Regions from separate parts of the Thioclava sp. GXIMD2076 genome, predicted to be linked through region 1. Evidence: riboswitches for the same ligand, from Rfam matches in the RefSeq annotation. Region 1 holds a riboswitch; the other holds the start of a gene.
What was found. A riboswitch is a leader RNA that binds a small molecule or an ion and turns the genes downstream of it on or off. The one in region 1 is predicted to bind cobalamin.
Positions count from the first base shown of each region.

Region 2: linked by a shared signal. The riboswitch ahead of WDB91_RS17370 (ABC transporter substrate-binding protein) and the one ahead of WDB91_RS11140 (DUF1636 domain-containing protein) in region 1 are both predicted to bind cobalamin.

Region 1 covers NZ_CP149932.1:2,253,733-2,268,543, forward strand. The annotation lists gene WDB91_RS11095 (cobalamin biosynthesis protein) at 1-173, opposite strand, end outside; gene cbiE (precorrin-6y C5,15-methyltransferase (decarboxylating) subunit CbiE) at 170-1,345, opposite strand; gene WDB91_RS11105 (cobalt-precorrin-6A reductase) at 1,344-2,081, shown strand; gene cobJ (precorrin-3B C(17)-methyltransferase) at 2,078-2,836, opposite strand; gene WDB91_RS11115 (precorrin-2 C(20)-methyltransferase) at 2,833-3,549, opposite strand; gene WDB91_RS11120 (precorrin-8X methylmutase) at 3,551-4,180, opposite strand; gene cobG (precorrin-3B synthase) at 4,211-5,407, opposite strand; gene cobN (cobaltochelatase subunit CobN) at 5,398-8,667, opposite strand; gene cobW (cobalamin biosynthesis protein CobW) at 8,671-9,714, opposite strand; gene WDB91_RS11140 (DUF1636 domain-containing protein) at 9,718-10,083, opposite strand; cobalamin riboswitch at 10,179-10,406, opposite strand; gene cobO (cob(I)yrinic acid a,c-diamide adenosyltransferase) at 10,446-11,090, shown strand; gene WDB91_RS11150 (cobyric acid synthase) at 11,321-12,766, shown strand; gene cobD (threonine-phosphate decarboxylase CobD) at 12,746-13,732, opposite strand; gene cbiB (adenosylcobinamide-phosphate synthase CbiB) at 13,745-14,683, opposite strand; gene WDB91_RS11165 (propanediol utilization protein) at 14,680-14,811, opposite strand, start outside.
Region 2 covers NZ_CP149934.1:51,119-65,929, reverse strand. The annotation lists gene WDB91_RS17385 (GTP-binding protein) at 1-955, opposite strand, end outside; gene WDB91_RS17380 (ABC transporter ATP-binding protein) at 1,034-1,807, opposite strand; gene WDB91_RS17375 (iron chelate uptake ABC transporter family permease subunit) at 1,807-2,829, opposite strand; gene WDB91_RS17370 (ABC transporter substrate-binding protein) at 2,826-3,830, opposite strand; cobalamin riboswitch at 3,917-4,106, opposite strand; gene WDB91_RS17365 (sugar dehydrogenase complex small subunit) at 4,457-5,038, shown strand; gene WDB91_RS17360 (GMC family oxidoreductase) at 5,077-6,666, shown strand; gene WDB91_RS17355 (c-type cytochrome) at 6,670-8,073, shown strand; gene WDB91_RS17350 (FUSC family protein) at 8,244-10,232, shown strand; gene WDB91_RS17345 (cell wall hydrolase) at 10,307-10,771, shown strand; gene rimK (30S ribosomal protein S6--L-glutamate ligase) at 10,772-12,142, opposite strand; gene WDB91_RS17335 (ATP-binding protein) at 12,314-14,811, opposite strand, start outside.

The DNA of each region.
Region 1 (14,811 bases):
AAGGCCGCACGCGGCAGGAGGCGCAGCGGGATTCCCTGTGCGGTGAGTGCCGGATGCGCGCCCTTATCCCCCAGCACGGCCAGCAGATCGACCGGCCCCGCATCGGCAATTGCCTGCGCCAGTGCCTCCGCCGTCGCCTCCCTGCGCAGCCCGATACCCAGCACGCGGCTCATCGCGTCACACTCCATTGCAGGATCGGGCGGGCGCGGTCCCAGCCCCGCATGCGCCCCAAGGGAGCATTCTCGGCCAGCTCGATCCGCAGGAGCGTTCCGCCACGCTCGGCCTGCAATCCGAGGTAAAGCGCCTCGCTTTCCAGCGTCACCGCGTTACCGGTGACCCGTGTGCCTTGCGGGAGCCGCTCCCAGAGCGCGGCAAACCCCTCGCGCGTAAGCCCGCCGCCGATGAACACCGCATCGGGACGCACTTCAGGCAGCGTTTCGGGCCAGTGGCCCTGAAGCACATCGATCCGGTGATCGATCCCGAATTTCATCGCGTTCTCGGTAATCTGGCCGAGCCTGTCGGCGCGCGGCTCGAGAGCTGCGGCCCGCCCGCCCGCCAGCGCCCATTCGACAGATATCGAGCCAGAACCCGCGCCGAGATCCCACAGATATTCGCCCTGACGAGGCGAAAGCGCCGATAGCGTCAATGCCCTGACGGGGCGTTTGGTGATCTGGCCATGATGGGTGAAGAGGCTATCGTCGAGCCCGAAGCCACGCGGCAGACCGGGCCCGCCCTGCGCCGAAATCGCCACCAGAACAGGTTGCCCGAACTCTCCGGTGACCGCATCCGCTGGCAGATCGCGGCGGATCTCGCGCGGACCGCCGATGGCCTCGAAGACATGGAGTATCGAGGCACCAAAGCCCAGAGTGTCGAGATACGCCCCGAGTTCGGCCACCTGTGCCCCGCCCCGCAACGTCACGATCAGGCGGCTGCCCTGTGCGAGAGAGGGACGCAGGCGCGAAAGAGGTGCGGCATGCAGGCCCAGCGTCTCGACCTCCTCGAGCCGCCACCCCAGCCGTGCGGCCGCCCATGCGACCGAGGACACCGCTGGATGACAGATCCACTCCTCAGGGGCCAGCGCGGCCGCCAGCGACCCGCCCGCCCCATGCCAGAACGGATCGCCCGATGCCAGCACCACAACCCGTTGCCCGCGCAGCGCCAGAACCGGGGCCAGATCGAAGGGCACAGGCCATGCCCGCCCTCGCGCGCCCGCGCCCACCAGATCCAGATGGCGCGGCCCGCCAAAGATGACCGAAGCCTGAGAGAGGATTTCGCGGCTTGCATCCGACAGCCCCGCCGGTCCATCTTCGCCAAGACCGATAATATGGAGCCAGGGCCTATCCATGCCGCGTATCCTTTTGCTCGGAGGCACATCCGAAGCCGCCGAAATGGCCCGCATTCTGGCGCGCGCAGGGCTCTGGGCAGTCTATTCCTATGCGGGGCGCACGCAATCGCCAGTGGCCCAGCCGCTTCCCCTGCGGGTCGGGGGCTTTGGCGGGGTTGACGGGCTGCGGGCCTATCTGGCGCGCGAGGCAATCACCCATGTGATCGATGCGACCCATCCCTTTGCCGCGCAGATGAGCCGCAACGCGATTGCGGCCTGTCGCGCGCAAGGCGTGGCGCTGTGCGGGTTCGAGCGGCTGCCATGGGTTGCGCAAACCGGTGACCGCTGGACCTCTGTGCCCGATATGGAGGCCGCCGCCAGTGCCCTGCCCATCGAGGCAAGACGCGTGTTTCTTGCCATCGGTCGCCAGCATATCGGGCTTTTCGGCGCCGTCCCGCAGCACCATTACCTGCTCCGGCTGGTCGATCCCCCAACCCTGCCGCTGCCTCTGCCCGATTGCCGCGTGGTGCTGGCGCGGGGACCGTTTCTCGAGGATGAGGATCTGGCGCTGCTGCAGGAGCACCGGATCGATCTGGTGGTGGCCAAGAATGCCGGAGGCACGGGCGCGCGCGCCAAGATCGATGCCGCGCGGCGCCTCGGCCTGCCCGTCCTCATGATCGAGCGCCCCGAAACGGGGGCACGGCAGGTCTTCCACGCGGCAGAGGATGTGATGGGCTGGCTCGGACACGGGCTCTAACGCTCCTGTGCCAGCGAGCGCGGGGTATAGTAGAACCGCCCGACCTGACGGGTCTCGGCGGTGCCCACGATGACCACGGTGCGCATATCCGCCATCTCGGCTTGCGCCTGCCCCAATGGCACCGTCACGATCCGTTCGTCGGGACGCGAGACATTGCGTGCGAATGAAACCGGCACGGAGGCCGGCAGTTCCTCGCGCAAGATCGCCAAAGCCTGCCCGAACTGGTGCGGGCGCGAGGCCGAGCGCGGATTATAGAACCCCATAGCGAATCCCGCCCGCGCGGCCAGCCTCAGCCGCGTCTCGATGACCGTCCAGGGTTTGAGATTGTCCGACAGATTGATGGCGCAGAAATCATGGCCCATCGGCGCACCTATCCGCGCGGATGCCGCCAGCATCGCGGTGATCCCCGGCAGGATGCGGATATCGAGATCGAGCCAGTCGAGCGGCCCTGCCTCCAGCGCCTCGAAGAGCGCCGAGGCCATCGCAAATACCCCCGGATCCCCCGAGGAGACGACCACCACCCGCGCACCCCGTGCCGCAAGCGAGAGCGCATGGGTCGCGCGGTCCAGCTCGACGCGGTTATCGCTTTCATGCTTGGTCAGGCCCGCGCGGTCCGGCACGCGGCGGACATAGGGGATATACCCGATGATATCGGTGGCCTCGGCCAAGGCGGCCTGCACCTGCGGCGTCACCAGAGCCTCGTCACCGGGGCCGAGCCCTGCCACCTGCACCCAGCCAGAGGGACGCCCGCTCATGGCCTGCGCCCCTGACCATGCACGACCACGATCGAGAAATAAGGCACCTCGCCGCTGATCTCGGAGAGTTTCTGCACGGTCTGGTTTGCCATCGTGCCATGGGTCACAAGCCACGCATCGTCATATTTTCCGGCGGCCTGCAAGGCGCGGGCCAGCTTAGGCAGGTTGCGCCCGATCTTCATGACGACCAGCGCATCGGTCTGACCGATCCGCGCGGTCAGGTCCTCTTCGGGGAGTGTCGCCATAGCAACCGTCAGCACATCATCGCCCCATGTCACAGGCAGTCCCGTGGCCGTCCAGCAGCCCGACATGCCGGTAATCCCCGGCACCACCTCGACCGCAATCCGGTCCTTGAGGCGGGTATAAAGATGCATGAAGGAGCCGTAGAAGAAGGGATCACCCTCGCAGAGCACGATCACATCTTGCATGGCACAAAGCGCAGCAAGCCGCTCCGCCCAACCGTCATAGAAGGCCGAGAGGAGACGGTTATATTCGGGATCGGTGAAGGGAATCTCGGTGGTGACAGGATAATCCATCGGATATTCGACGGCCTCCGGCAAGAGCATCCCCTCGACGATACGGCGTGCCTGCCCCATCCGGCCCTTCTTGCGGAAGAAGGCCACATGACGCGCGCCCGACACCAGCCGATGCGCCTTTACCGACATCAGATCGGGATCACCGGGGCCGAGCCCCACACAGATGAGCCGTCCCATCTTATTCCTTCCGGCTGGCAAGCGCGTTAACGGCGGCCACCGTGATCGCCGATCCGCCCAGACGACCGCGCACGATGAGCGAGGGCACAGGCTGGACCTCCATCAGCGCGGCTTTCGACTCGGCCGCACCCACAAAACCCACCGGACAGCCGATAATTGCCGCAGGACGCGGGCAATCGGGGTCTTCAAGCATGTTCAGCAGATGGAAGAGCGCGGTCGGCGCATTACCGATAGCCACAACAGCCCCCTCCAGATGCGGACGCCACAGCTCGAGGGCTGCCGCCGAGCGGGTATTGCCCACCGCTTTCGCGCGCTCGACGATATCGGGCGCATGCAGCGTGCAGATCACCTCATTCTGCGCGGGCAGACGCGCGCGGGTGATCCCTTCGGAGACCATCCGCGCATCACACAGGACAGGCGCGCCCGCCTGCAGCGCAGCACGCGCCGCCTTCGCCATTCCGGTGGAAAATTCCACATCGCGTTCGAGCCCCACCAGACCGGCGGCGTGGATCATCCGCACCACGACCGGTTCTTCCTCCGCATCGAACCGCGCCAGATCTGCCTCGGCACGGATCGTGGCGAAACTCTCGGCATAGATCTTCGCGCCGTCGGTTTCATAGCTATGTGGCATGTCGTCCCCCGTGCCCGTCCTCGTGCCAGTTCACTTCTGGCCCGTCTTGATTTTTTCTCTCAGCGCGCGCTCGTCGAGCGTGCCTTGCGTAAGGTCGCGGGCACGCTGGTCGCGCCCAAATGCCCAGCCTTCCTTTGACGCCACCGCTACCAGATCGCAAGCCCCGGCATGCGCACATCCCTTGGCACAGCCCGAGATATGAAGCGCCTGCCCCTCCGGCAGTCCCTGACGAGCAATCCGGCGCGCCAGCGCACGGGTCGGCTGCGCCCCTTGCGGACAACCGGGCGCGCCCGTGCAGACCGAAATCCGCAGCCGCGGATCATCGGGGACGGTGACCGCCCCTGCAACTTCGGGAAAGACCCGCGCGCCCTCGATCAGGATCATCCGCCATGGGGTCAGGCGCAACTTGCCCATGCTGGCGATCTCGGCCAGTTCCTCGGCATGGATCTGCCCGAAGCCCACACCAAACAGCGCTCCCTCGTCATAGATCCCGGGCGCCGGCGGTGGCAGGCCTCTGTGCATGGCATGAGTGCGCCATGCCGCAGGCAGCGTGGCCCCCGCCTCCAGATGGCGCGCCATACGTCCACGCCCGTCTGTAATGCCGCCAGTGTCCTGAAACCATTGTGCCATCTCGAGTGCCGCCGCAACCGCATCTTCGGGCCTGACTGCGCGCCCACGCTCGGCGCCATCGGCGCGGATGATCAGCGCATCCTGCGTCCGTTCGATGCGGATATCGGCAGAGCTTCCCTGCAGAAGCGGCACGGGGCCACAATCCACCGCAAAGCCGAATTTGGCAGGCAGCTCCGGCCCGTCCTCTTGCGAAAGGACCGCGCTCAGATCATCGCCCAGCCGTTGGGTCAGATCGCCCATCTGCCAGAAAGGCTGCGTAATCACATTGCGCCGCGTCTCTCCGGCGACGGAGGCATCGAGCAGACCGAGCGTGGCCAGCGCCATCAGCAGCGCGTCATGATCTTCGCGTCGAATGCCGCGAAGCTGCAGATTGCCGCGTGAGGAGAGGTCGATCAACCCGTTGCCGAACTGCGCGGAAATCCCCGCCAGCGCGCCTGCCTGTCCCTTGGTCAGACGCCCATACCACGGGCGCACCCGCACAACCAGACCATCGCCCGACATCATCGGACGGCGCGCGCCCGGGCACCAGCCACGGATCTGCGGATCGGCCGGTGAGATCTTTGCCTTGCTGCGATACCAGGCGGTGCTTACTGCCATTCCTGCATTCCCGAAAAAACCTCTCCGGAATTCGAACCGGCCAGAGCATTCTGTATGGAATTGCGCCGGCTCGTCCAGAGCCCCGCCGCGGCAAGGGCCTTGAAACGGTCCCAGAGCGCCCTTAAAGCCTGCGGATTCTCGCGGCCGAGAAACTCGACCAGATCCGCGCGGCCAAGCGTGGCTTCGAAATAGAGGTCGAACAGATGGTCGGGTACCGCGCGCGACAGATGGGCAAAAGCCGCGAGATGGTCAAGCGTCGCCGCGATCTCCGCCCCGCCACGAAAGCCGTGACGCATCATGCTGTCGGCCCAGTCGGGATTGGCTGCGCGGGCGCGCACAACACGCGCGATCTCCTCGGTCAGTGCCCGTGCACGCGGCTGGTCGGGGCGCGTTGCATCCATATGATAGGATTTAGGCGCAGGCCGCCCCAGACGCGCCAGCGCCGCAGCAAATCCGGCCTCATGGGCGGCATAATCGGAGGCCACCAGAAGATCGGTTTCTGGCAGGTCCTGCAGATGAACGAAGCTGTCTGCCCCCGCCAGACGTTGCTCCAGCGCCGCGCGTGCGGGCGTGACATTGCCCTGCGCATCGATCGCATGCGATGAGGCATCGAGCCATGCCTCACCCGCCAAAGCGCGGCCTTCTTCGGTGTAATCCTCGAGCGCACCGCCCATATTCAGCCCGTAAAGACCGGGTTTCGGACCGAAGACGCGGGGAGACCTTGCCAGATAGGGATTGTCCTCGGGCGTTTCGTCGCGCTGGGCTAAAGCCTCGCAGGCCAGTTCGAACATCTGCGCAAGCCCCGGGAAGACGTCGCGGAAAAGCCCCGAAACCCGCAGTGTCAGATCGATCCGGGGACGGTTCAACAACGCCAGCGGCAGGATCTCGACCCCCGAAACCCGCTCGGAACCCGCATCCCAAACCGGTTTGACACCTGCCAGATGCAGCGCCATGGCGAATTCCTCGCCCGCTGTGCGCATCGTGGCCGATCCCCAGAGATCGACCACCAGACCTTTCGGCCAATCGCCATGATCCTGAAGATGGCGCCGCACCAGCTCCTCGGCCAGTTTCACGCCCTGGGCATAGGCCGCGCGCGAGGGCACAGAGCGCGGATCGGTGGTAAAGAGGTTGCGCCCTGTTGGCAGCACATCCGAGCGCCCCCGATGCGGGCTGCCCGACGGGCCGGGAGCCACGAACTGCCCCGCAAGCGCGCGGACCACACCTTGCGTTTCATCCGCGCCGTATCTGCCGGTGCCAAAGACATGAAGCCCTTCGGCATATTGGCTCTCCTTGATATCGCAGACAAAAGCATCCAGCCGCGTGATCGCCTCGGCGGGCGAGGCCGCAGCCTCGATCCCCAGGTCCTCCTCGACGCCCCGTCCCTGCGCCTCGGCGCGGATATCGGCGATCAGCCGGTCACGCCGCGCGGGATCGAGCCCGTCAGCGGTGGAATACTCATCCATCAATGCCTCGAGGCGGATAAGAGTGTCGGGCATCCGCCCTTGGGCCAAGGGCGGGGGCACATGGCCGATGGTCTGCGCTGCAATCCTGCGCTTGGCCTGCGCGGCCTCGCCCGGATCATTGACGATAAACGGATAGATCACCGGCAGGGAACCGGTCAGCACTTCGGGCCAGCAGGTTTCCGACAAAGCGACCGATTTCCCCGGTAGCCATTCCATTGTGCCATGCGCCCCCATATGGATCAGCGCATCCGCCTGACGCTGGAGCCAGAGGTAGAAGGCCACATAGCCATGGCGCGGCACGCGCGAGAGGTCATGGTAATCGGCATCGCGGCGTGCACGATCCGCCCGCTCCGGCTGTAGCGCAACAAGACCCGAACCGCTTTGGATGGCGGGAAACCGGAAGACCCCATCGCGATAGAGCGGATCCTCCTCGGGCGCACCCCAAGCCTCGTGAAGGTCATCACGCAACCTATCGGGCAGATCGGCCAGAGCCAAGCGGTAGTCGTCAATGGGCCAGTCAAGCGTTGCATGCTGCAGCACCGCGCCAAGGTCGCTGACCTTGGTCAGGGGATACCCTTCGGCCTGCAGCGCCGCGACAAGCCCCTCCACCGAGGCCAGCGCATCAAGCCCCACTGCATGGGCGATCTGGTAACTCTTGCCCGGATAGGTCGAGAGCACGAAGGCCAGTCGTTTCTCTGCCGCAGGGCGCGCCAAGCGGCACAGCGCCATGACCCGATCGGCCACCTGCGCCACGCGGCCCGGATCGGGCCGATGAATGAAGCGCGAATATTGCAAATCGGGGTCGCGTTGCGAGGGAGATTTGAACGAGATCACACCACCAAAGATCCGGCCATCGACTTCCGGTAATACGACATGCATCGCCAGATCGGAGGGCGCAAGCCCGCGCTCGGAACCTGCCCAATCGCGCCTGCGCGCAGTCGTGAGTGCAACCTGCACCACCGGCACACCTGCCGCATCCAAGGGCGAGCCACCCTCGGCGCCTTGCGCCGAGAACGCGGTGGCATTGACCACTGTAACCGGTTTGAGCCGCGCAATCTCGCGCCGCAGCCAATCCGGCACGCCCTGTGCCTTCAGAGAGGGAGCAAACACGCCATAGGCGTTCAGACCACGCGCCCGCAACGCCTCGATCATCGCATCCACGGGCGCGGTATCGGCCGCGGTCAGATAGGAGCGGTAGAAGGTGACCAGAGCGATATCCTCTCCCGCCTCCGGCGCCGCCACGATCCCTGTCTGTGGCAGGTAGAACCCGCAATCGGGCACCGATTTCACCCCAGAAACCGGCCCCGCATAGAGCCCCGCTGCAAGCGAGAGCTGTGCAAGTGCGGCTTGGGCTGCCACCGCGCCCCCCGCATCACATAGCGCCTGAAGGCGCCGCAACGTGGAGACCGGCAGCGTGGAGAGCGCATCGAGGCGGGCATCCTCGCGCCCGTCGGCGGGCAGCACGGCCAGAGCGATACCCTGTCGCCGCGCCAGATCCTGTAGCGAGGCCAGCCCATAGGGCCAGTAGCTCTCGCCACCGATGATCCGCACCAGAATGCCCTTGGCATGGCGCAGGGTCTGGTCGAGATAGGTATCGACCGAGAGCGGATGTTTCAGCGCCACCAGATTGGCAAGGCGCAGGCTCGGCAGCGTCCCTGCCCGTTTCCAGCCCGCCGCGAACGCACCGAGGTCGCTGTCACTGAAGGACAGCACAACAAGATCGGCAGGGCGCTGCCCCAGATCCTGCGGCTGGTCCGACTGGTCCAGCCCATGCGTTTCGCGAAAGACCACATGCATCGGTCAGGCCACCGCCAGACCCAGCGCCGCCTCGATGGAGGCGCGGTCGATATGGTCATGCTCGGCAATCACCACCAGCTGTGAGGCGCGCGGGCGTGCCCCCCAAGGCTGGTCGAACTGGCCGCGCAGGCGCGTGCCCACGGCCTGCACCAGATAGCGCATCGGCTTGCCCTTGACCGCCAGATAGCCCTTTATCCGCAGGATATTGAAATCGCCCGCCATGGCGACCATCCGCGCCTCGAGCGCGGCAACATCCTCGATCTCGCCCAAGTCCACGACGATCGTATCGAAATCGTCATGCTCGTGGTCGAAATGGTCATCATGATGGGAGGGGCGCGCCTCGAGATCATCCTCGGCGGCCGCATTGAGCCCCAGGATCACCTGCGGATCGATGACGCCTTCGGACATCGGCAGGATCGGCAGCTTGCGCGGCGCCTCGGCCTCGATCACGGCGCGGGCGCGGGCCAGACCCTCCTCGCCCGCAAGATCGGCCTTCGACAGAAGCACGATATCGGCGCAGGCGATCTGGTCCTCGAAGACCTCGGAGAGCGGCGTCTCGTGCTCAAGCGAGGGGTCGGCGGTGCGTTGTGCATCGACCGCCGCGAGATCGGGGGCAAACTGACCCGAAGCCACAGCCTCGGCATCGGCCAGCGCCACCACACCATCGACGGTGATCCGCGAGCGGATCGCGGGCCATTCGAATGCCTTCAGAAGCGGTTTGGGCAGCGCCAGACCCGAGGTCTCGATCAGGATGTGATCGGGCATCTCGGGCAGCGCCAGAAGACGCTCGATGGTCGGGATGAACTCATCGGCCACAGTGCAGCAGATGCAGCCATTGGCCAGTTCCAGAATATTGTCCTCGGGGCAGTTCTCGTCGGCGCAGGATTTGAGGATATCGCCATCCACACCCGCGGTCCCGAACTCATTGACCAGAACGGCCAGACGCTTGCCCTGCGGGTTTTGCATCAGGTGACGGATCAGCGTGGTCTTGCCCGCCCCCAGAAACCCTGTGACGATGGTCACCGGCACTTTTGCGAGATTGCTCATGGATCACTCCTGCGGATCGTTTTGCGGCGGTATACGCGCGATGGATTGTTTACGGAAGACAACGGGACGCGCGCGCCACGGCACCAGACCATCGGCGGTCTCGCCATAGGCGCGGATGCCCGCCAGAATGTCATCGAGATGGGTGGCGGGGTCGAGATCGCCATAGATATAGCTCCAGCGGTCCGGCCCGCCCGACAGCACCATCGAGCAGGAGCGCGAACAGGCGGAGAGGCATTCGACCCCCCTGACCTTCACACCGTCAATGCAGGCTTGCGCCACCGCATCGCGCAGCCGCGCACCCGGACGCGGGCTCGTGTCATCGCCCGTGCGGCGGCAGGTGGTGCAGATCGTGACCGTTACATTGCTCATATGCTCTCCCTCTTCGGGCTGCGCATAGCAAAGGTCGAACGCCGGAACCACAAGGTTCTGACCCTCTTCCCGCTGCGACACACCCCGATCGCCCGTCCTTGTCTTTCGCCACAGGCAGGTCTCCCGGCTTGCGAAGTCAGGCGGGCTGTAGGGCCTTGCCTGCCGATGACGCCTTCCCGGAGGGATCCGGTGGTCCGGATCTGTCCAGTGGCCTGCCACCTCTTCGGTCACGGTCGCGGGGGCGGCTGCGCTTGAGGATCCCGTCCCCTATCGCATTCCCTTTTCACCTGTCATAAACAGGAACCTGTGTGCGCGCTTAAAAGACGCGCAAGCCCGCGCTTTGTCAAGGAAGGAGATCCCCCATGAGCGAGACCGCCCCCGAAGGAATGCTGGATCAGGACGCCGCCACTGAGGACCGCCACGCGATGAAGATGGCCAAGAAAAAGGCCGCGCGCGACAAGATCATGGCGACGAAAGAGGGCGAGAAGGGCCTGATCATCGTCAATACCGGCGCTGGCAAGGGGAAATCCTCGGCAGGGTTCGGGATGATCCTGCGTTGTATCGCCCATGAGATGCCCTGTGCGGTGGTTCAGTTCATCAAGGGCGCGTGGGATACCGGCGAGCGGCGTCTGATCGAGGAGCATTTCTCCGGTCTGTGCCAGTTCCATGCGATGGGCGAAGGCTTTACCTGGGAGACACAGGACCGCGCGCGGGATGTGGCGATGGCCGAGCGTGGCTGGGAAAAGGCCAAGGAGCTGATCCGCGACCCCGAGATCCGCTTCGTGCTGCTTGACGAGATCAATATCGCTCTGCGCTATGACTATCTCGATATCGACGAGGTGGTGGCGTTCCTGCGCGACGAGAAGCCCGCGATGACCCATGTGGCGCTGACGGGGCGCAATGCCAAGGAGCCGCTGATCGAGCTGGCCGATCTGGTGACCGAGATGACGCTGGTGAAACACCCGTTCCGCGCAGGCATCAAGGGCCAGAAGGGCGTCGAGTTCTGAAAAGGGGGCTCTGCCCCCTCTTGCGCCTTCGGGCGCAATTCACCCCCGGGATATTTTCGGACAATGGAAAACAAGGCAAAATTAACGATGTTGCGCGATAAAGGTGCTGCCTCACTCGGCAGGGTCCCGATGGTGGCAGAAGGTGGGCGCACCGCATCTCCCGCAGCCAGCTGCCAATGGCACGGTCGAGATGCGGTGCCTCGGCCCTTCCCCATGGACTGTGTGGCATCATGAAGGCGCTGATGATCCAGGGCGCGGGCTCGAATGTGGGAAAATCCATGCTGGTTGCGGGCTTGTGTCGGGCGGCGCGGCTGCGCGGGCTGAGCGTTGCGCCCTTCAAGCCGCAGAACATGTCCAACAATGCCGCCGTTACCGTGGATGGTGGCGAGATCGGGCGGGCGCAGGCCTTGCAGGCGATGGCCTGCGGAGTGGAGCCTGTGGTCGATATGAACCCGATCCTGCTCAAGCCCGAGAGCGAGACCGGATCGCAGGTGATCGTGCAGGGCAAGCGGCGGGCGACCGTGAAGGCGCGCGATTATGCGGCATTGAAGCCCTCTCTGATGGCGCCGGTTCTGGAGAGTTTCGCGCGCCTTAAGGCCACGCATGATCTGGTCATCGTCGAGGGGGCGGGTAGTCCTGCCGAGGTAAACCTGCGCAAGAATGACATTGCCAATATGGGCTTTGCCTGCGCGGCCGATGTGCCGGTGGTGCTGGCCGGAGATATCGATCGTGGCGGGGTGATCGCACAGATCGTGGGGACGCAGGCCGTGCTCGGCGCGGGCGACCGCGCGCGGATCGCAGGATTTCTCATCAACAAGTTCCGTGGCGATCCGCGGCTGTTTGACGAAGGTTACCGGATGATCGAGACGCGCACGGGCTGGCGCGGTTTTGGCGTTTTGCCGTGGTTTGCGGAGGCTGGCCGTCTGCCGGCCGAGGATGCGCTGGATTTGCCGAATGCCTCGGGTGGCTCGGGGCTCAGGGTGGTCTGTCTGGGGCTTTCGCGGATTGCCAATTTCGACGATCTCGATCCGCTGATGCAGGAGCCGCATGTGTCGCTGAGCATTTTGCGGGCGGGCCAGCCCCTGCCCGGTGATACCGATCTGGTGATCATTCCCGGTTCCAAATCCACCCGTGGCGATCTGGCCTTTTTGCGCGCGCAGGGCTGGGAAGTGGACTTGCAGGCGCATGTGCGGCGTGGCGGGCGGATCCTCGGGATCTGCGGCGGCTACCAGATGCTGGGGCGTGTCGTACATGATCCGCACGGGCTTGAAGGGCCTGCGGGCAGCGATCCCGGTCTGGGGTTTCTCGATATCGAAACGGTGATGGTAGAGGACAAGCGCCTGACACGGGTGGAGGCCCTCCATGCACCGACGGGATGCGGATTCTCGGGCTACGAGATCCATATCGGGCGTAGTGACGGGCCTGATCGTGCACGGCCCTTTGCGATGGTCGCGGGCGTGCCCGAAGGGGCAATCTCGCCCGATGGCCGGATCATGGGCAGCTATCTGCACGGGATGTTCGGTGAGGACGGGTTCCGTGCGGCATGGCTGGGCACGCTCGGAGCGCGGTCGGGCAATATTGCGCATGGAGCCCTGGTGGAAGCCACGCTCGACGCCTTGGCCGCCCATCTGGAGGCGCATCTGGATGTGGACGGCTTACTCGGCCTTGCCCGTTAGTGCATGCGCAAGGCGCGCCCATTCTGTCTCGTTGCCGGGAAGGCCGAGGCGGATCCAGCGCGGATGCCACGGGAAGATGCGGCTCCAGATATGGGCGCGGGCCAGTCGGGACTGCGCCCGAACCGCATCGGGGGTCGCGTAAAGCCGGAATAGCTCTGTCCCACCCACAAGGTCCCAGCCTGCCTGCGCGGCCAGCGCGTCCATACGGGCCATGTCCTGAACCAGCCGCGCGATCGTGGTGCTCTGCCAGTCGCGATCTGCCAGCGCTCTGGTGCCGATGGCAAGCCCCGCACCGCAGACAGGCCAAGGGCCTGCCATCTCGCGCAACCGCGCGATCCGGGCTTCGGCCCCCAATGCAAAGCCAAGCCGTAGCCCCGCCAGCCCGTAGAACTTGCCGAACGAGCGCAGCACGAAGAGATCCTCCTCTCCAACCTGCCCCGCAAGCGACAGATCGGGGCGCGGATCGGCGAAGCTTTCATCGACCACCAGCGTGCCGACCCTGCCGCGCAAGGCCATCAGTACCTCGGGGCTGTGGCATTGCCCGTCGGGATTGTTGGGATTGACCACCACGGCCAGCCGCGCGCCCTCCAAATCGCGAAGGTGACGGACCTCCTCGACCTGCCAGCCCGCCTGACGCAGGCACGCGGCATGCTCGTTATAGGTGGGTGAGAGGACGCGGGCCTTGCGCGGGCCGTCCAGCAGCATCGGCAGCATCTGGATGGCCGCCTGTGCACCGGCCAGCGCGGCAATCCCCCCACCGGTCATGCCGTAGCTCTGGCGCGCCACGGCCAGCAGCGCCGCCATGGACGCGCCGGTGGGCAGGTCGGTATAGGCCGCAGGCGGGAGCGTGCCCACGGGATAGGGCACGCGGTTGATCCCTGTGGAGAGGTCGACCCACTCGCCCTGCCCGCCCGTCCGGCCATATTCGGCCATGGCCCAATCGAGATTTCCACCGTGATCACGCATATCGGGGCCTTTTCAGAGACAGGACAGAAGGGCAAGACACAAGGCCGCAAGCCCCATCGCCCTGAGATAGAGGGAGAGCCCGCGCGTCAGATCCTGCGGGCGCGGATCGGGGGCGCCTTCATTGACATAGGGTTCATGCGCCACATGGTCACCATAGACCCGCGGCCCCGACAGGCGCACGCTCAAACCCGCCGCCAAGGCCGCCTCGGGCCAGCCGGCATTGGGCGAGCGGTGTTTGCCCGCATCCTGCGCCATCACCTTGAGCGCCCGCACAGGCGCGGAGACCAGCGCAAAGATCAGCCCAGTCAGGCGCGCGGGGATCAGGTTCACCCCATCATCCAGACGGGCCGCGAATTTGCCGAACCATTCATAGCGGTCATTGCGATGGCCGATCATGGAATCGAGCGTGTTGATGGCCTTATAAGCCGCAATCCCCGGCAGCCCCAGAAGCGCCCCCCAGAAGAGCGGCGCGATGATCCCGTCAGAACTGTTCTCGGCAAGGCTTTCGAGCGCCGCACGCGCCACCCCGGCCTCATCCAGCCGGGCCGGATCGCGCCCGACGATCATCGACACCGCCACGCGGGCCTGCGGCACATCGCCCGCAGAAAGCGGGCGGGCAACGGCGGCCACGTGGCTATACATCGAGCGCGCGGCAATCAGCGGCCAAGCACAAAGCGACAGGATCAGCGTCCCGAGCCAGTTCGCGGGCGCAAGCCATGTGATGGTGATGGCGAGCATCACGGGCAAGAAAATCGCGCAGAGCGTGGTCGCAACCCCGCCCCAGAACCGCCCGTTATCGGACCAATGCGCGCGATTGAGGCGCCCCTCCAGCGCATGGATCAACGCCCCCAGCCATGTCACCGGATGGCCGATGCGCCGGAATACGGCTGCGGGCCATCCAAGGACCGCATCGATCCCGAAACCGATCAGCATGATGAGTGCTCCGGTCATGATCCCCTCCGCTGGCCGAGCGTGAATTCCACCACCCGCCCATAGCCTGCCGCGCGCAGCCTGTCACGGATTGTATCGCACTGTTGGCGCGACGCCGAAAGTGGCAGGACCAGCGCCCGTGCCGATCC
Region 2 (14,811 bases), on a different replicon from region 1:
CGGGCCAGCCCTCGAGCCGAAGACCGGGATAGAGCCTGTGGCCTACCGCATGCACCACCAGCGGGCGCGACGGGTCATCGCGCAGCGCCATCAGCCCCTTGATCCGCAAAAGCCCGTTCGAGGGCGTGGCTGTCAGCCGCGTCAGGAACTGGCGCAGCGCGGTTTCATCAACCGGTGTATCCGAGGTCAAGGGCACTGCCTGCACCCCTCCATGCCGGTTGAGATCATGGAAATGACCGCCCGTCAGGGGCGGCTGCTGCGCCTCAGCAGCCAGCCATTTGCCGACCTGCTCGCCCTTGCCGAAGGCGCTGTAGCTTCCAGCTCCGATCAGACTGGCGGGCGAGAATCCATCGGCAGCCGCGTCATGCACGATCACCCCCGGATTGAGGCCGCGCAGCGCCTCACCCAGATCTCCCGCAGGGTGGAGGTCTGTCTTGCTTAGGACCACATGATCGGCGAAGGCAATCTGGCGAAGGCTTTCGGGATGGGCCTCGAGCACCGCCCCGATCCCCTCGACATCCACCACCGTGATCACACCCGACAGCCGGAACGCCCGCGCCACCGCATGATCGGCCAGAGCGACCGCCGCCAGCCCGCCGGGAATAAGGCTGTTCACGATGGGGGCCAGATCGGCCAGCCCTGTTGTCTCCACGATAACCCGCGAGAAAGGCGGCAGCGTCCCGTTGCGCCGCAGCACAAGCAGCTCGTCAAGCGAGGCGCGCAGATCGCTGCCCCGCGTGCAGCAGATACAGCCCGTCGTGGTGACGCTGGCCCGCGCCTCGCGGCCCTTGCGCACCAGATCATGATCGACCGCCACCAGACCGAACTCGTTGATCACCAGCGCGGTATCGGCATAGGCGGGATCTTCCAGAAGCCGGTTGAGAAGCGTCGTCTTGCCAGCCCCCAGAAAACCGGTCAGCACGAAGACGGGGATCTGGGTATCGGGTATGGCCATGGGATGCTCCTTTTCCGGCGGGTGCAGGGATATGTCCGGCAGGCCCATCCCGCAAGATGGGATCGGCCTGCCGCGCGATCAACCGGCCCGCGGCAGGCTCGCTGTGAAATGCAGCGCCAGATGTCCGTCCGGATCGCGCACCTGCCGCGCCTCGACCCCGAAACTCTCGCGCAAATTGTCGGGCGAGAGCACCTCGGCAGGGGGACCTATCGCCTTGAGCCGCCCGCCCTCCAAGAGCGCCACCCGATCACAGGAGAACGCATGGTTGAGATCATGGAGCGCGATCACCCGGCTGACGGGCAGGCTCCGCACAAGGGCCAGAAGTGCCAGCTGGTGGCGGATATCAAGATGGTTGGTGGGCTCGTCAAGCAGCAAAAGCGCAGGCGACTGGGCCAATGCGCGGGCGATGTGGACCCGCTGGCGCTCGCCTCCCGAAAGCGTGTGCCACAACCGGTCCTCGCGCCCTGCCATATCGACCGCCGAGAGAGCGCGGGTCACCGCCTCGCTATCGCGCATGCTCCAGCCCCGCAAGGGTGACAGGAAGGGGATACGCCCCAGCTCGACCGCCTCACGCACCCGCAGCCGGTCGGTGGTCTCGGCCTGTTGTTCGACCAGCGCGATCTGGCGGGCCCGCACCTGCGCGCCCAGTTCCACCAGCGGCCTGTCCTGCCAAAGCACCCTGCCCCCAGAAGGCTTTCCCAAACCCGCCATCATCCGCATCAACGTAGACTTTCCCGAGCCGTTCGGCCCGATCAGCCCCAGATATTCACCCTCCCCGACCGTCAGCGAGATCCCGTGCAGGATCTCGACCCGATGCGCCTTAGCCTGCAGGTTTTCCACGCGCAGCACCATCAGCGCGCCCCCCGCATCAGGATCAGCGCGAAAGCGGGCGCCCCGATCAACGCGGTCACCACCCCGATGGGCAGAACCTGCCCCGGCACGATGATGCGCGAGACAATATCGGCGAGAACCAGAAACACCGCCCCCGCCAGCGCCGAGGCCGGCACAAGGCGCTGGTGGCGGGTGCCCACCAGAAAGCGCATCGCATGGGGCACCACCAACCCGACAAAACCGATGGCACCCACTTTCGACACCAAAACCCCTATCATCACTGCGGTCGCGGTGATCAGGATCCCGCGCGTTTTGGGCACATTGATCCCCAACGATGCCGCACTCTCGGCCCCGAAGGTGAAGGCATCGAGCGCATGTCGGTGCCAGAGGCAGACGAGCGCGCCGAGGCAGGTCACCACAACGGCGGGGAGCACATCCTCCCAGCGCACACCCGAGAGGTTGCCCATCAGCCAGAACATGATACCGCGCGCCTGTTCGGCATTTGCCGAGCGCGCGATGATGAAAGCGGTGAGCGCATTGAACATCTGGCTGCCTGCAATCCCGGCAAGGATGATCGCGGCCGCCCCGCTGGTGCCGCGCGCCGTGCCGGGGATGGCATGAGCCAGCGCAACCACGGCAGCAAAGGCCGCAAGCGCCCCGATCAGCGCGCCTGCCGACATGCTGAGCGCCCCCGCCCCGAACCCCGCGATACTTACCAGCACCGCGCCGGTGGAAGCGCCCGCCGAGAGCCCCATCAGATAGGGATCGGCCAGCGGATTACGCAACAGCGCCTGAAGCACGACCCCCGTCAGCGCCAGCCCCGCCCCGCAGCTGGCCGCCACAATCGCGCGGGGCAGCCGGTAGGACCAGATGATACCCGCATCGATCCGGTCCACCGGATAGCCCGCCTGCCAAAGATGGTTGGCGAGCACCCTCGCAACCGAAGCCAGCGGCAGCCGCGTCTCGCCAATGGCCGCCCCGGCCAGCAGGGTCAGCGCGAGAACGATCAGCCCCGCACCCCATAAAAGCGCCTTCCGGCTCATTGGAAAGTCATACCCGCCAGTGCATCGGACAGGCTGTCGAGCCCGTAGATCGTGCGCAGGGTCGCGCTCATGGCATGGGCGTCCATCACCACGATATGCCCTTCGCGCACCGCTTTCATCTGCCGTGTCACCGGATCGCTGCGCAGGAATTTCAGCTTTTCCTCGACATCATCGGCGGGGAAACGGCGGCGGTCCATCTTGGCGATCACCAGCACATCGGGGTCGGCCTTGGCGATACTCTCCCAGCCGACCGTGGGCCATTCCTCGTCGGATTGCACCACGTTGGTAAGGCCGAGCGCGCGCATCATATAGCCCGGCGCACCAAGCTGGCCCGCCATGTAGGGATCGAGCGCGATATCGGCGGAGGAGAACCAGAAGGCCGCTTTCAAGCCCTTCGGCAGATCCAGCGCCTTGGCCCGTGCCACGGCGCGCGCCTCGGTCGCCTGCAGATCGTCGACCAGCGTCTCGCCCCTGTCGGCGACATCGAAGATCTCGGCCAGCTGGCGGATGCCCTTATAGACCTGCACGGGATCAAAGGCGCCTACCCGCGTGCCATCGCCGCCGGTGCTGTTGTCCTTGGTGTCACAATCGGCGGGAAGGATATAGGTATTGATCCCCAGATCTGCGAACTGCTCACGGGTGCCCACCACACCATTGGGACCGACATGCCATTCATATTGCACGGCAACCAGATCGGGTTTACGGGCCACGACGCTCTCGAAGCTCGGATCATTATCGGCCAGACGCGGGATCTGTGCATTGACCTCGGCATAGCGCGGCAGCACCTTGTTGAACCAGACCGAGGTGCCCTTCACCCGATCCGCAAGCCCCAGAGAATAGAGGATCTCGGTGGCCGACTGACCGATCGTCACCGCGCGCTCGGGGGCCGCCTCGAAGCGGACCTTACGACCACAATTTTCTATCTGCAGCGGATAATGCGTCTGCGCGGAGGCCGAGACCGCACCCAGCAATGAGGCCACGGCCAGTATCATGCATTTCATCAGTTCCGTCCTTATCGAAAGGAGCGGAAAGCGCCATAAAGGACAGGGGCCGGAGACCCCGCCTGCCCTACCGACACACCCCGTCCGGTTAACATCTTCAGGCCGGCAGGTCTCCTGACTGGCGCCTCAACGCGTCTTTGCCCTTCCCGGACCGATGGCCCAGTGGTGTTGCAAAGGCGCTCTTCGCCTACAGTTGCGGGGGCAGTTCCGGTTGCCGCCGGAGCGGTGCGGATTCCCTATTATATCCTCGCGGATACCGGTGAGGTGGTTTTGCATCCTCCCCCGCCGGGGTCAAGCGATGCCACGCGACGAATTTCTGGCAGCCAGAGCGCGACGTAGCGTTACCTGTGCCTCGGCAGGTTACCCGAAGGCGCATTGAGCGCCATTCAAGACCGAGCATAATCGACCGTTTTCAAGGATTTTCACGCCAGCGGGAGATAATGCGCCATTATAGCTGTTTCCGGAATACACCATTCATAAGCACGCACATGATCAACGCCAATGGTTTGCATACAAACGCATACAAACGCCCGACTCGAAATTTGCTTGCCCGAAGCCGCACTGTTTCACGGTCCAGCCATTTCGCGACGCGGCCTATCTGAAATATTAGTGAGGAGTGTCACGTTTTGAACAAGACCAAATGTCGCACCGATAAAGCCGAGGCTCCGGCTGCATCGAAAGAGCTTTCCGGCATGGACCGACGCAACTTCTTGATCACCTCTGCGGTCGCGGGATTTGTGGCGGCATCGGGCACCGGACTGGGCCTGAGCCGTGCAATGGCGGCCACCGCGGACGGGGCGGCGGGTTTTGGCACGATCAGCGCTTTCGTGACCCGGCAGAAGGGCTTCGACCCCAAGCTGGTCGAGCGCGCCTATGACCAGCTGGTCGAGCTGGATCCGAGCTTCGACACCAAGGTCGTTACCCTGTCGGATGCGATCAAATCCGCCGATATCGAGGATATCGACGCCTTCCTTGCAACCAGTCCCGATCAGGATCTGCGCGAGACCATGACCACGATCACCGCCGTCTGGTATCTGGGCTATACCGGCACGCCCGATCCGTCGCAGGAAAAGGATGACGCGAAATTCGTCACCTATCGCGATGCGCTGATGTGGAAGCCCACCGGCAATACCACTCCGATCCCGACCTACTCGCAGCACAAGCAGAATTACTGGGCCGAGCCGCCCACCGCTGACGACATCAAGTGATCGCGCTGTAACTATTTTAGAAATCTGGACTATACCCAATGGCTAATGACTATGATGCCGATGTGATTGTCATCGGTTCCGGCACGGTAGGGGCGAATGCCGCCTACGAGCTGGCCAAGCAAGGCAAATCCGTTCTGATGCTCGAGGCGGGCGTGCGCATTCCGCGCTGGCGCCTGATCGAGGCCTTCCGCAATTCTCCCCGCCGCACCGATTATAACGGCCCCTATCCGGACGAGCCCTGGGCGCATACCTCGGCCTCGCATGACTATGTCGAGAATGATGGCGACTTCCCGATGATCGCCAACTTCCTCAAACTGGTGGGCGGCTCGACTTGGCACTGGGGCGGCGCGACATGGCGCTTCATCCCCGATGACTTCAAGATGCAATCCACCTATGGTGTGGGCCGCGACTGGCCTATCGAATATAGCGATCTCGAGCCGTGGTATGTGAAGGCCGAGTACGAGATTGGCGTCGCAGGCAATATGAAGGAAGACCAGTCTGGCGTGCGCAAGGGAGAGACATGGCCTCCGCGCTCCAAAGATTTCCCGATGCCCGCGCAGAAAAACAGCTACATGCTGGACACCTTCAAAAGCCGGATCGAGCCTCTGGGCTTTGATGTGGTGGCCGAGCCCTCGGCCATGATGAGCGGTAATTACCGTGGCCGTCCGGGCTGTGTAGGCAACAACAACTGCGCCCCTGTCTGCCCGATCGGCGCGAATTATTCCGGCGTCTTCCACGCCGATCTCGCCGTCGAGGCGGGCGTCAAGCTGATGACCAACACCACCGTGACCCAGATCGAGAAAGGTCCAGATGGCAAGATTGCCGCCGTCAAATGGAAATCGTCCAAAGGGGACGAAGGCCGCCTGACCGCGAAGGTCTTCGTGCTGGCCGCCCATGGCTATGAAAGCGCCAAGCTGATGATCACCTCCGAGGTCGGCAATTCCAGCGATATGGTCGGGCGCAACCTGATGCCACACCTTGGCCTGGGCTTTGACTTCTTCTCGGAAGATCCGGTCTGGCCGGGCCGTGGCCCGATCCAGCAAGGCGCGATCTTCAGCTATCGCGACGGCCCGACACGTTCGCAGCATTCGGGCATGAAACACGCGGTCAACAACTTCGTCCCGAACGAGGCGATGACCAAACGCCTGCTGAAAAAAGGCGTTCTGGGCTCCGAGCTGGACGCGCGTATCAAACATGACAGCGCCCGCTATATGAGCCTCTATTCGATGTTCGAGACGCTGCCTGATCCGGCCAACCGCGTGCAACCGGGGCCGCATAAGGACGCGCTCGGCCAACCCAATTTGCGCATCACCTATGCGGTGGACGACTACGCCCGTGGCGCGATCGACCCCTGTATCAACGACTATCAGCAGTTTGTCAGCGCGATGAATGGCGAGGTGCTCAACATGTCACGCGATCTGGCCAACCATGACCATATCATGGGCACGGTCATCATGGGCGACAAGGCAACGGACTCGGTCGTGGACAAGGACTGCCGCAGCTGGGATCACGAGAACCTCTTCGTGGTCAGCACCGGTAACCTGCCCTCCTCGTCGGTGGTCAACCCGACGCTGACCGCCGTGGCGCTGGCAATCCGCGCCGCCGACACCATCGCGAAGGAGGTCTGAGCCATGCGTCTGCTTACTCTTGCAACGGTGTTTACGGCTCTGGCCACCAGCGCCTTCGCGCAATCGGATGCCGATCTGGTGAAACAGGGCGAATATATCGCCCGCGCCGCCGACTGCACCGCCTGTCACACGGCGCCCGTCGATGGCAAACCCTTCTCGGGCGGCTACAAGATCTCCTCGCCGATGGGGCCGATCATCGCCACCAATATCACGCCTTCCAAGGACTATGGCATCGGCACCTGGTCCGAGGACGAATTCGCCAAGGCCATCCGTCAGGGTGTGACGCCCGATGGCACCCATCTCTATCCGGCCATGCCCTACCCGTCCTATGCCAAGATGACGGATGCGGATGTGAAGGCGCTCTATACCTACCTGATGCAGGGCGTTGATCCGGTAGATGCAGCCCCTGCCGAGAAAACCGACCTGCCCTTCCCCTTCAACCAGCGCGCGCTGATGATCGGCTGGAACATGCTCTTCTCGCCCAAGCCTGGCTGGACGGCACCGGACGGCCTGTCGGATCAGGAAGCACGCGGCGCCTATCTGGTGGATGCGCTCGAACATTGCAGCACCTGCCACACCCCGCGCGGGCTGATGATGAACGAGAAACAGTCCGAATATCTGGGCGGTGGCTCGCTGGGAAGCTGGCGTGCCCCCAATATCACGCCCGACAAGGCCACCGGGATTGGCGACTGGTCGAACGAGGATATCGTCGCCTATCTGAGAAACGGCTTTGCCAAAGGGCATGGATCGGCCGCAGGTCCGATGGCCGAAGCGGTCGAGCACTCGCTCAGCAAGCTGAAGGATGACGATCTGGAAGCGATCGCGGCCTATCTCAAGAAAGTGCCTGCGGTGCAATCGGCCATTGATGTGGCGGCCTCCCCCGCCGTGCAGGAAGTGCCGATCACGAGCTACGAGACCGCCGATTGGCAGGGCAATCCCGACCATGCCGATGCACTGGCCGATCACAGCACGACCGATGGGGCGAAGCTCTACAATTCGGCCTGTGCCGCCTGTCACGGTGTCGATGGTCAGGGCGCACCCGACGGACGTTTCCCGAGCCTGTCGAAATCGGCCCCTGTGACCTCGAAAGATCCCTCGAACCTCGTGATGACCATTGCCGAAGGCATCAGCCGTCACGATGCGACGGGCTATTCGGTCATGCCGAACTTCAGGAACGATCTTGATGACGGCCAGATCGCGGCCCTTGCCAAGTATGTCCAGACGAATTTCGGCGGCACCGATCCGAAGCTGGACAAGGCCGCCGTGGACACCATCCGCTCGGGCGGCGAGGTGCCGTGGATCGTGAAGAACGCCGCATGGATGACATGGGCGGGCATCATCATCGCGGTGATCGTGATCCTTGGATTGATCGGTGTTTTCCGCCGCGCGCGCCGCAGACAGGTCTGATCGCGCTCCTGCTGCACGAAGGCCGCATTCCATCAGGGATGCGGCCTTTGTCATGCGCTGTTGCATCGCGGCCAAAGCCGCAGGGTTCCGGCCGCTTGCGACAGATTGCGGCATTCCCAAACGCGGCTCATGGTCCTAGATCAGGTCCATCCGAGCGAAAGACATAGCCCATGCCCCAGCCCTCCATCCCTGCCGCCCCAGGCTCGTTGATCTACCGCCTCGCGCGGCGGCTCGAGGGATATTCGATCGGCATGGTCCCCGAATTCATAGGCGTCGCCGAGGGCTTGCGCGCCTCGCTGGCCTTTGCCGCAATGGTGCTGACGGCGGTGGCCAGTGGCGAGCCGAAGCTCCTCTGGGCCGCCTTTGCCGCCTTCTGGGTCTGCCTATGCGACCCGGGCGGGCGCGACCGCACCCGTTTCCGCGCGATGGGAGCCTTTGTGGCGGCAGGCACATTGGCGGCTTTCCTTGGCGCGGCAAGCGCAGGCCTCGGGCCGATCTATGCCTGCCTGACGCTGATCCCGATCATCTTCCTGCCCGCCCTTGGCGGCACATTCGGCCCCGCAGGCGCGCAGTCGGGCACGCTGATCTGCGTGGTGGGCGGCGTGGCCGTGGGCTTTCCCAGCTCGCCAATCGCCTCCCTGCATCTGGCCGGCGCATTTCTCATAGGCGGCATCTGGGCGCTGGTCTTCAGCTTCTGGATCTGGCGGCTGCGCTCGCAAAGTCCGGCTCGGCGCGCGATCGCCTCGGTCTTTGCCCGGCTTTCCGAGATGAACGCAGCCATGGCCGCGCGGCTGGGCCAGCAGGAGATCCTGGGCGCCGCCGAACCCGAATACCGCCGCGCCCTGCGCGCAGCCATCGAACGGGCGCGCAGCACCATCCTGGGCGTGGGCAATGGCCAGACCCAGTTCATGGCCGAACTGGGTACCGCCGACCGGATCTTTGCCGCGATGATCGCGCTCGACCACATGCTGAGCGAGCCGCTTGCACCCACCGAAGAAGCACCGCTGCGCGAACAGCTTGCGCGGATCGGGGCGCTGCTGTCGGAGGCGCAGATGCAGGCGATGACCCGCCACCCCAATCCCGACCGGCTGGTCTGGGAGGCCGAAGACCTGCGCCGTGCGGCAGAACGCGGCGGCGCACAATCGCAGGCCGTGGTCAGCGCGGTTGCAGAGGCCTTCCTGCGTCTGGCCGAGCATCTGCGCGGCGAGCCCCCCGAGACCCAAGCGCCGCAATCGGACCGCACGCCCCGCCCCAGCTGGCGCAACATTCCTGACCCGATCCTGCGCCACGCCCTGCGGCTGACGGTTGCAGTGGTGGCGACCTACCTGATCTGCGTGACACTCGAGATGCAGTATTTCTACTGGGCCACGATGGCGACTATCGTCGTGCTGCAGCCCGCGCTCTCGACCACATGGCCGCGTATGCTGGAACGGGTTCTGGGCTCGATCGCGGGCGGCCTTCTGGCCGCGGGCCTGCTGGCGCTCGGTCCGGGGCAGCTGACGCTGCTGGCCGTGATTATCCCGACCTCGGCGCTCACCATCGCTTTCAAACGGGTGAATTACACCATCTTCACCATAGGGGTCAGCGCGCTTTTCGTTCTGGTGACAGAGTTGCTGATGCCCGATCACGGCATTGCCCTGTCGCGCGCGCTCGATAATATCCTGGGCTCGGCCATCGCGTTCGTCGTGGGCGCCACCCTCTGGCCGGGCCGTGCCGAACCCTATTTCCGCGATATTCTGGCGCGTGCCGTGCAGGCCAATATGGACTATGCGGCGGCCTCGGTCGGCAGCACCGGCCTGCCCGAACCCGTTGACCGGCTGCGCCGGCAGGCGGGGCTCGAAAGCACCCATGCCGAGACCGTGCGCCAGCGCAAGATGATGGAGGGGCGGCGTTCGGCCGATCAGCTGGACAAGGCCGCCCGCGTTCTGGGCGCGCTCAGGGTGCTGGCAGGCGCCGTAACCGGCCATGCCCTGCTGGCCCCCGAACCCGATCCGGAGAAAGCCCGTGCGCTCGAAGAAACGGCCAGAAGCTTCGCGCAAGCCATTCGCCATGATGTAGGGGCGGCTTTGCCTCCCCTGCCGCCGCAGACCACCGAGACCGATCTGCGCAAGGCGCTGGAGCTTTTGCATAGCCAGCTCGACGAATATCTGACACGTTAACCACAGCCAAACTTTCGATCGCGGATCCAATCGTGCCCCATCTTCTCTCTTCCCGCCTCGCTCTCCTTGCCGGACTGGTGCTGAGCGCATTTCTGGCAGGCTGCGGCATAGGTCCGCGTGCCACCCCGCAGGAATGCATGGAACGGGCGATGTATTTCGAATCCAACCGCTCCAGCCGCGACGGGATGATCGCCGTCGGTTCGGTGGTGATGAACCGCGTCCGCTCGCCCGATTTCCCGAATACGGTCTGCGGTGTCGTGATGCAGAAAAACCAGTTCGCCCGCGGCATCATGAGCCGCAAGATGAATCTCGACAGCGCGCCCTATATCCGCGCGGCAGCGCGCTCGGTGCTGCGCGGCGAGCGTCACCCCTATATCGGCAACTCGTTGTATTTCCACACCGCAACCTATCGCGCGCGCTACAACAATATCAATTATGTGCTGACCACAGGCGGTAACGCCTTCTACGAGAAGCGCCGCCCCGAAGACGTGACGGCTCCCGTGCCGCTCCCCGCCCTTGAAGGCGTCACCGGCTACTGATCAGGCCTTGCGGGGAACGGCTTTGCGCTGCTCGATCTCACGATAGAGAAGGGCTGCGATATTCTTGCCCGCCACCGCCTCGATCCCCTGAAAACCGGGGGAGGAGTTGACCTCCAGCACCTTCGGACCGTCATAGGCGCGCAGAAGGTCTACCCCTGCCACGCCGAGCCCGAAACTGCGCGCGGCCTTCACCGCCATGCGGCGCTCCTGCTGGGTGATCTTCACCACCTCGCCCGTGCCACCCTGATGCAGGTTCGAGCGGAACTCGCCCTCCGCCCCCTTGCGCTTCATCGCGGCCACGACTTTGCCGCCGATCACCAGACAGCGGATATCCTCGCCCGCCGCCTCTCGCACGAAATGCTGCACGAGGAAATTGGCCTTCAGCCCGCGGAACGCCGAGATCACGCTTTCTGCGGCCTTGCGCGTTTCGGCCAGCACCACACCCTTGCCCTGCGTCGAGGCCAGAAGCTTCACGATCAGCGGTGCATTGCCCACCAGTTCGATCAGGTTGGTGGTATCCTTGGGCGAGGCCGCAAAGGCGGTGTCGGGCATCCCGATCCCTGCGCCCACAAGGATCTGATGCGCCCAGAGCTTGTCACGCGAGGCCATAATCCCGTGCGAGCCGTTCACGCAATAGGTGCCCAGCGTTTCGAACTGGCGCAGCACCGCCGCCCCGTAAGGGGTGATGGATGCGCCGATCCGCGGGATCACCGCATCATAGCGCGGCAGTTTGCGCCCGTCATAATAGATCTCGGGCGCGAGCGTGTTGATCGCCATATAGCAGCGCGTTGTGTCGATCGCATCGACCTTGTGGCCCCGCGCGCGGCCCTCCTCGACCAGACGCTGGGTGGTGAAGTTATCCTCGCGTGTAAGGATGGCTATCCGCAGGCTCGGACGGGCCTGATCATCAGGCGCGGGCACGGTGTAGCCCGTATAATCCAGCTCGGCCTGCAACCGCCGCTCGGCAGGCAGCACCGTTACATGATCTCCCAGAGCCTGCCGGCCCAGCAGCATTCGGCTGGCCATGGTCGAGCGGTCGGTCAGCGTAATCTCGATCGGCCAGCGGGCGCCGCCCACCTCGACATCTGTGCCGATCACATAGCGCTGCTCGGTCTCGCCATTCGACGAGGTCACATCGCGCCGGTCCAGAAGCGGGCATTCACACTGCACTGCAATCGCGTCATTTTCCGGCACGGGCTGCAGGGTGAAACGCACCATCGGCGCCTCGGCCGTGCCGGTAATCTCGATGCCAGACGCATGCAGCGCCGATGTCCGCGCGCCTGTGTCCACCTTGGCCAATATCGCAGGCACCCCGAGCCCGGGCAATGCCAGCCATTCCTCCCACCCCATCTGCAACGGAACCTGTGTCATAGGCGGACCCTCTCTGTGTTCGGGACGAACATGGCATGACGATAAAGACAGATGCGTGACATGCGGAGCCGGTTAGCTCTCGGCACGCGCGCGGCCCCGCCTCTAGCCTTCATGCGGACGGCTGACAAGATGGATAATACGGCCTGTCATTCCCGAGCGTATGCGCCACTCTCAGGGAAGGATCTTACGCGGTGCAGGCGCGGCAGATGCCGGCGTCAAAAACGGTCCAGCGGACGACCCGTGGATCATCTCCTCCACACGGACCCAGAGATCAAGAAGCTCTTCCATCTTGCGCGACAACTCGTCCTTATCGCCGTCCCTTGCGCTGTTCTCGTAACATTTGAGCATGGAATGCAGCTTCTTGTACCCCAATATTCCCGCAGATCCCGCGAACTGATGCGCGATCGAGGCGAAGCTTTCCAGATCGTCATACATGAGGTTCTGTTGGAGGGTCGATAACCGTTTGCGCCCCTCGGCAAGAAAGGCCTGCTCGAGGGCACTAAATTCCTCCGCGCCATACATCTCGCGCAGATCATCGCGGATCAGCGGATCGGCAAAGCCATCCGCCTCTGCATCCAGCTGCGACTGCTGCTGATGCTGGGCCAGAAGCAGACGGTTCAGCGCGGCACGGTTGATCGGCTTGCACACGACATCGTCGCAGCCCGCCGTCTTCAGCTCCGCCGCCGCCTCGGGCGAGATATTGGCGGTGACCGCCACGATCACCGTGTCGCGGTTCGGCCCGTCGCTGGCACGAATGACCCGAGTGGCCTGCCGCCCGTCGAGGACCGGCATGTTCAGATCCATGAGAATCAAGTCGAATTTCTGCTTGCGCGCCGCATCTACCCCGTCCTGCCCGTCAATGGCCATCACCACCCGGTGCTGCCCCTGCAGGAGCATCTGGCGCAGAACCTCGCGGTTGAGGGCGTTATCCTCGACGATCAGGATATCGCAAGGTGGAATGACGGCCGCAGCCTTAGGCTGCGGCTCGGCCTGACGCCGCACCAGCGCCGTAGGCGCAGGTAACGAGAACCAGAACACCGTGCCCTCGCCCGGCTCGCTCTCCACGCCGAGCTTTCCGCCCATCGCCTCGAGAAGACGGCGCACGATACCCAGCCCCAGACCCGTCCCCGATATGTCTTGCGCGCCGGTAGGCAGGATCGACACGAAATCCTCGAAGATCCGTTCCTGATCAGCCCGCGAGATCCCAATGCCGCTATCGATGACCCTGATCTCGAGCGATTGCCCCGCCATCGCATATTCCATCTCGATCTGGACAAGCCCGTTGCGGGTGAATTTGACCGCATTGCCGACGATGTTCATCATGACTTGCCGCAGGCGCGCCGGATCGCCGATCACCGCTTTGGGGATCGACGTCATGGGCTCCACTGTCAGCGAATTACCGCGCCCGGACGCAGCAGGGCGCAACGCCTTGGCAATCTCTTCCACCAGCCCGCGCGGATCGAAGTCGACCTTTGCGATATCGAGCTTACCTGCATCCAACCGCTCGACATCAAGCACGTCATTGACATGTTGCAAGAGCGACTGGCCTGCAAATTCCATCGCCTCGACCAAGGAGGTCTGGCGCTGATCGAGATCGGTATCGCGGATCAGCTCCAAAGAGCCGAGCAGACCGTTGAGCGGCGTGCGCAACTCGTGGCTCATGACCGAGACAAAGCGCGATTTCTCGCGCTCGCCAGCCAGTGCCCTGTCACGCGCCGCAATCAGCTCGGCCTTATCCGCGACACGGCGCGAAATGTCGCGCAGATAGATGACATGCAGGCGCCCGGAACGCAGCTCGGCCTCGCGGATGGACAGTTCTGCGGGGAACACCTCGCCATTGGCGCGCTTGGCTTCAAGCTCGTTCAGACCGCGACGGCTGGCCGCCGTAGTGGGGAGCGTCACGAAGTCCGCCATCTCGCGCCCGATCGCCTCGGCCTTCGGACACGCAAAGATGGTCTCTGCCGCACCATTGAACTCGACGATGGTCCCTTCGGCATCCACCACGACCACCGCATCGACCGACGCGTTGACCACCGCCGTGATCCGCGTCATCGCATCGCGCAAGGACAGCGCCTTCTGCTGGCCGAACCGCCACAGGCGCCAGAGCGCCACCGCCCCCATCGCAAGGATGGAAAACAGGATCAAGGTCATCAACGCCAGCTTGACCAGCGCCTTGAAGACCAGCTCGCGCTGGTCCTTGATCTGTTCGGAAAAGATCGAAAGCCCCATCAGTGCGAGCGCGCGCAGGTCGCCTTCGGCGGCGCGCGCCTCGGCAACCACACGCGCTTTCATCGCTTCGTTGAAAGGCAGATTGCCATCAAGCCGCTCGGCAGTATGGTCGAGAAAATGCCAGACCGAAGCCAAAGGCTTGGCGCCGCCCTGATCGCGCAGGATCTCGCGGAAGCCAGAGCCTTCGGTCACCGTCTGGATACGACTGTAGAATATGTCGAAGCGCTGGCGGAAATCCTCCACCGTTTCGGACACTTCGGGTTTGACGCCAAGTAGCGCCAGCCGCATCCGGTCGAACTCCACCTCGATCTGCGAGAGGGTCCATTGCGGGCTGTCGGTATTGGCGCTGGCCAGAGTATCAATTTCGCGCCCGACGTCCCGCGCGTTCTGGAAGATCCCGTAAAGCGCCACGCCAATGATGAGCACCAGCCCGAGGGCCG